2 regions of the Pseudomonas sp. REB1044 genome follow, and region 1 is predicted to be linked to the other one. Evidence: predicted binding sites of a transcription regulator. Region 1 holds the regulator's gene; the other holds the start of a gene.
The links. The regulator sigma-54, encoded in region 1, starts transcription at its own class of promoters, with help from an activator protein. The targets are predictions, from matches to a motif close to ANTGGCATNNANNTTGCTNT.
Positions count from the first base shown of each region.

Region 2: GKC70_RS08200 (flagellar basal body rod protein FlgF) is a predicted target of sigma-54. The motif match lies at 1,466-1,485, and genes of this name have one in related genera.

Region 1 covers NZ_CP046139.1:4,232,604-4,235,944, forward strand. Annotated here, with positions in the region: gene lptB (LPS export ABC transporter ATP-binding protein) at 1-591, shown strand, start outside; gene GKC70_RS19315 (RNA polymerase factor sigma-54) at 766-2,259, shown strand; gene raiA (ribosome-associated translation inhibitor RaiA) at 2,339-2,647, shown strand; partial or broken gene ptsN (PTS IIA-like nitrogen regulatory protein PtsN) at 2,660-3,123, shown strand; gene rapZ (RNase adapter RapZ) at 3,126-3,341, shown strand, end outside.
Region 2 covers NZ_CP046139.1:1,719,661-1,723,001, forward strand. Annotated here, with positions in the region: gene flgE (flagellar hook protein FlgE) at 1-1,071, shown strand, start outside; gene GKC70_RS08195 (hypothetical protein) at 1,144-1,329, shown strand; gene GKC70_RS08200 (flagellar basal body rod protein FlgF) at 1,543-2,283, shown strand; gene flgG (flagellar basal-body rod protein FlgG) at 2,332-3,117, shown strand; gene flgH (flagellar basal body L-ring protein FlgH) at 3,178-3,341, shown strand, end outside.

The sequences.
Region 1 (3,341 bases):
TTCTACATGATCGTGGGCCTGGTGCAGGCCGACCAGGGCCGCGTGCTCATCGACAGCCTTGATGTCAGCCACCAGCCCATGCATGGTCGTGCGCAGGCAGGCATCGGCTACCTGCCGCAGGAAGCCTCGATCTTCCGCAAGCTGTCGGTGGCCGACAACATCATGGCCATCCTCGAGACCCGCAAGGACATCGACCGCGACGGTCGTCGCAAGGAGCTGGAAAGCCTGCTGCAGGAATTCCACATCAGCCACATTCGCGACAACCTTGGCATGAGCCTGTCCGGCGGCGAACGACGCCGGGTCGAGATTGCCCGCGCTCTGGCCACTTCGCCGAAGTTCATCCTGCTGGACGAACCCTTCGCCGGCGTCGACCCGATTTCAGTGGGTGACATCAAGCAGATCATCCACCACCTCAAGGCCAAAGGCATTGGCGTCCTGATCACCGATCACAACGTGCGTGAAACGCTCGACATCTGCGAGACCGCCTACATCGTCAATGACGGTCAACTGATCGCTGAGGGCGACGCAGAGACCATCCTGGCCAACCAGTTGGTCAAGGAAGTTTACCTGGGTCATGAGTTCCGCCTCTGACAGCCAGGTAACGGCCTGGAGCGCTGTTAAAACCTGTTGAAACGGGCTTAAGTGTTACAGCGCTCTAGGCAAACGCTACAATTTCAGGCATATAACTTGCTTAAGATTTGGCGCTCCGGCGCCCTGTAGTGGATGGCGCATGCGCGCCGGCGAACAAGGTATTAAGCCCCAGCCATGAAACCATCGCTCGTCCTAAAAATGGGCCAGCAACTGACGATGACCCCTCAGTTGCAACAGGCCATTCGTCTGCTCCAGCTTTCCACCTTGGACCTCCAGCAGGAAATCCAGGAAGCGCTGGAATCCAATCCGATGCTCGAACGCCAGGAAGAAGGCGACGACTTCGACAACAGCGACCCGATGGCAGAAAACGGCGAGAGCAAACCGGTCGCCGAAGCCCAGGACAGCAGCTTTCAGGAAAGCAGTGGCAATGCCGATTCCACCGATGAAGGCGAGTGGAGCGAACGCATTCCCAACGAACTGCCAGTAGACACGGCCTGGGAAGACATCTACCAGACCAGCGCCAGCAGCCTGCCGAGCAACGATGACGACGAATGGGACTTCACGACCCGCACGTCCGTAGGCGAGAGCTTGCAAAGCCACCTGCTGTGGCAACTCAACCTGGCCCCGATGTCGGACACCGACCGACTCATCGCCGTCACCCTGATCGACAGCATCAACGCCCAGGGCTATCTCGAAGACAGCCTTGAGGAGATCTGCGCCGGTTTCGATCCTGAGCTCGACATCGAGCTGGATGAGGTCGAAGCGGTTCTGCATCGCATCCAGCAGTTCGAACCTGCCGGCATCGGTGCCCGTACACTCAGCGAATGCTTACTGCTGCAACTGCGCCAACTGCCTGCCGGCACGCCGTGGATGGCCGAAGCGCAGCGCTTGGTCAGCGATTACATCGACCTGCTCGGCAGCCGTGACTACAGCCAACTGATGCGCCGCATGAAGCTCAAGGAAGACGAGCTGCGCCAGGTCATCGAGCTGGTACAGAGCCTCAATCCACGTCCCGGCTCGCAGATCGAGTCCAGCGAGCCGGAGTATGTCGTTCCCGACGTCATCGTGCGCAAGGACAGCGATCGCTGGCTGGTCGAGCTGAATCAGGAAGCGGTGCCGCGGTTGCGGGTGAACCCGCAGTACGCCGGCTTCGTGCGCCGCGCGGATACCAGTGCCGACAACACCTTCATGCGCAACCAGTTACAAGAGGCTCGGTGGTTCATCAAGAGCCTGCAGAGTCGCAACGAGACGCTGATGAAGGTGGCCACGCAGATCGTCGAGCACCAACGTGGGTTCCTCGACTATGGCGACGAGGCCATGAAGCCGCTGGTACTGCACGATATCGCCGAAGCGGTTGGTATGCATGAGTCGACCATTTCACGGGTCACTACGCAGAAGTACATGCATACGCCGCGCGGCATCTATGAGTTGAAATACTTTTTCTCCAGCCACGTCAGCACTGCCGAAGGCGGCGAGTGCTCGTCCACGGCAATCCGCGCGATCATCAAGAAACTGGTTGCTGCGGAAAATCAGAAAAAGCCATTGAGTGACAGCAAGATCGCTGGTTTACTGGAGGCACAAGGCATCCAGGTAGCCCGTCGCACGGTCGCCAAGTACCGCGAGTCGCTCGGCATTGCACCTTCCAGCGAACGCAAGCGACTGATGTAACGCCCGGATGTGCCACGGCGTTTCAGTGGCAGGTGCAACACCTGCCTCTTACATGCACGGCAACAAAAGGAGAAGCTGTATGCAAGTCAACATCAGTGGACACCATGTAGAAGTCACCAAGCCCCTGCACGACTATGTACTCGATAAACTTGCCCGGTTGGAGAATCACTTCGACAAGATCACCAACGTGCAGGTCATCCTGAAAGTCGAGAAGCTGCAGCAGAAGGTCGAAGCCACCCTGCAGATTCCGGGCGGTGAAGTGGTTGCCAACGCAGAGCACGAAGACATGTATGCAGCCATCGACGCCCTGGCCGACAAGCTCGACCGCCAATTGAAAAAACACAAGGAAAAACAGCAAAGCCTGCTGCAAGGTGCAGCCGCACGCTGATACCCCTCATCCATGACCCGACTTGAATCCATCCTGCCCCCGGCTGTTCCTTGGTGAACGTGCCGGGCGGCAGTAAGAAGAGCGCCCTGGAAAAGGTCGCCAATCTGATTGCCCAGCAAGTACCCGAGCTGAAGATGAAGGACGTCTTCGAGAGCCTTCTTGCCCGCGAGAAGCTGGGTTCCACGGGGTTCGGCAACGGCATTGCCATCCCCCACTGCCGCCTGAAAGGTTGCAGCGCTCCCGTAAGCGCATTGCTGCATTTGGATGCGCCCATCGACTATGACGCGATCGACGGAGCGCCAGTCGACCTGCTCTTCGTGCTACTGGTACCAGAAGCCGCCACTGATGCGCATCTCGAATTGCTGCGCCAGATCGCCAGCATGCTCGACCGCAAAGATGTTCGTGACCGTCTGCGTGCCGCCGACAGCAACGAAGCGCTTTATCAGGTCGTCTTGAACGTCCAGAACGAGCTCTGAACATGCGCCTGATCATCGTCAGCGGCCGATCCGGCTCCGGCAAGAGCACCGCGCTCGATGTGTTGGAAGACAACGGCTACTACTGCATCGACAACCTGCCCGCCGGGTTGCTGCCACAACTGGCCGAAAGCGCACTGATCAACACCGAGCTGTCGCAGCCCAAAGTCGCCGTCTCAATCGATGCGCGAAACCTGCCCAGCCATCTGTCCCGTTTCCCC
Region 2 (3,341 bases), 2.5 Mb from region 1:
GGCTCGCTTAGCTATACCCGTGCCGGTGCGTTCCGCACCGACAAGAACAGCAATGTGGTCACCTCCGACGGTTTGAACCTGCAAGGCTACGCCGCCGACAGCACCGGCAAGATCCAGAAGGGCATCCTCACCAATCTGAAGATCGACACCTCGGCACTGGCGCCCAAGGCGACCACCCTGATCGATCAGGGCATCAACCTGAACTCCTCCGCCGACACCATTCCCCTGGAAGTGTCCAACGGCGCTACGCCGCCGGTGATGGTGCCGAACAAGCCGTTCGACCCGGCCGATCAGACCACCTACACCAAATCGTTCCCGACCAAGGTCTACGATAACCAGGGCAACGAACACACGATGGAGCAGTTCTATCGCAAGACTGGCACCAACGAGTGGACCATGTATACCTTGGTTGATGGTCGCAACCCGCTCGATCCGACCAGTGCCGCGCCGCTGACCGGTACAATGGAATTCAATGCCGACGGCAGCATCAAGGCCATGGCCACCGACAACACCGGCGTGCCTGCCGCGAACTGGAGCGTGACCAACAACACCTTCAGCCTCAAGGGCTGGATCCCGGCGTCCAAGGACGCCTCCGGTAACTGGGCGAGCAACGGTTCGAGCGGCAACACCGACGGCATGCGCCTGTCGATGAACAGCACCACCTCGTACAACACCGAGACCGCGCGCATGTCGCAGAGCCAGGACGGTTACGCCACCGGCATCCTGTCGAGCCTGTCGATCGACTCCTCGGGGGTGATGTTCGCCAGCTTCAGCAACCAGCAGTCGCGTGCAATCGGCCAAGTGGCCATCGCCAGCTTCGCCAACGACCAGGGGCTGCAGCAGATCGGCGGTACCCGCTGGAAGGAAACTTTCGCTTCCGGCATTCCGGGTGTCGATGCGCCGAAGACCGGCACCCTGGGTTCGGTGGAGTCCAACTCCCTGGAAGCCTCGAACGTCAACCTGACGCAGGAGCTGGTCGAGCTGGTCAAGGCGCAGAGCAACTACCAGGCCAACGCCAAGACCATCTCCACCGAAAGCACCATCATGCAGACCATCATCCAGATGACCTGATGGTCTTCGGTCGAGCGTAGTGATCCGAGCCCCTTTGCCTTGAAGGGGCTCGTCGTTTGTGCAGGAGTGATCATGAGGAAAGTCGCAGTCGCGCTGCTTGCCGGGCTGTGCCTGCTGCAGGCCCAGGCCGGCACCGCGCCCTGGTGGCGCTGGGAGAGTCAGGTAGACGGACGTCTGGTGTGCTCGCAGTGGTCGCCAGGGGAGGGCTGGAAGCGCTTCGCCGGGCCCTATGACAATGGCGGATGCCGTGACCGCTGAGGGCGGCTTCGCGGCTCTCGAACTTTTGGCACCCCCTTGCCACCGGCGGCAAAGCCGCGCCGGATAACCGACATCCAACCACTGCTCCGATCCCTCGAAAGCCCGTGTTCACGGGCTTTTTAGCGAATTCTGGAAAGTTGGTTCGGAACTTGCTTTACAGCCTGCACAGCAACGGTGAGCGGCAATCGATCGCCAGTGCAGCGGAGGATGACTGTGGACAAGATGCTTTACGTCGCCATGACCGGCGCCGCCCAGAACGCGGTGGCGCAGAAGGCGCATGCCAACAACCTGGCGAACGTTTCCACCAATGGCTTTCAGCGCGACCTGGAACAGGCGCGTTCGATGCCCGTGTTCGGCGACAGCTTTCCGGCGCGTGCCTTCGCCATGAGCGAGCGGCCCGCCACTGACTTCAGTGCAGGCCCGTTGATCGAAACCGGTCGTGACCTGGACGTGGCGGTCAGCGGCAACGGTTTCATGGCCGTGCAGGCGCCGGACGGCAGCGAAGCTTACGTGCGCACGGGCAGCCTGAACATCGACGCGCTCGGCGTGCTGCGTGCCGGCAATGGCATGGCGGTGATGGGCAACGGCGGACCGATCGCCATTCCGCCTGAGCAGAAAGTCGAAGTGGGTGACGACGGCACCATCAGCATTCGCGCCATGGGCGAAGATCCGCGGGTCATGGCCGAAGTGGACCGCATTAAGCTGGTCAATCCGGACATCAAGGCCATGCATAAAGGCCTGGATGGATTGATCCACACCAACAGCGGCCAGCCGGCCGATGCCGATGCCAACGTGCGCGTGGTCTCGGGTTTCCTTCAGGGCAGCAACGTCAATGCCGTGGAAGAAATGACCTCGGTGCTGGCGCTGTCCCGTCAGTTCGAACTGCACGTCAAGATGATGAAGGCCGCCGAAGAAGGCGACCAAGCCATGGCTCGGGTCTTGCAGCTCGGCTAATTACCTTTGAACGGGTGCCGTAAAACAGGCGCACGAGGAGAACACTGAATGCTTCCGGCTCTTTGGGTCGCTAAAACCGGCCTCTCCGCACAGGACACCAACCTGTCGGTCATCTCCAACAACCTGGCCAACGTCTCGACCACTGGCTTCAAGCGCGACCGTGCCGAGTTCCAGGACCTGCTGTACCAGACCAAGCGTCAGCCTGGCGCCCAGTCGACCCAGGACAGCGAGCTGCCGTCGGGTCTGCAGGTCGGTACCGGTGTGCGCGTCGTCGGCACCCAGAAGAACTTCCAGACCGGCAGCCTGCAGACCACCGAGAACCCGCTGGACCTGGCCGTCAACGGCCGGGGGTTCTTCCAGGTCCTGCAGCCTGATGGCACCGTTTCCTATACCCGTGACGGCACCTTCCACCTCAATTCGGACGGCCAGATCGTCACGGCCAACGGTTTCGCCCTGGAGCCTGCCATCGTCGTGCCGCCGGAGGCGCAGACCTTCACCGTCGGCCAGGACGGCACCGTGTCGATCACTGTGCCCGGTAACCCCGCCGCGCAGATCATCGGCAACATCCAGACCGCCGACTTCATCAACCCGGCCGGCCTGCAGGCGATCGGCAGCAACCTGTTCTTCGAAACCGCCGCCAGCGGCGCGCCGCAGGTGGGCACCCCGGGTCTGAACGGGCTGGGCACCACGCTGCAACAGACCCTGGAAAACTCCAACGTCAGCACCGTGGAAGAACTGGTGAACATGATCACCACCCAGCGTGCCTACGAGATGAACTCCAAGGTCATCTCCACCGCCGACCAGATGCTGTCGTTCGTCACCCAGAAACTCTGAGCCCTGGCTCTAGCGACCCGGCTGCCGTGGCAGCGCCCGTTACACCGTGAGGTAAGCGTCATGAATCGTCTGTTGTCCGTCGTCGCCCTGGGTGGTGCCGTGTTGCTGGCCGGCTGCGTCGCACCGTCGGCCAAGCCCAACGACCCGTACTATGCGCCCGTGCTGCCACGCACCCCGCTGCCGTCGGCGGCCAACAACGGTTCGATCTACCAGGCCGGGTTCGA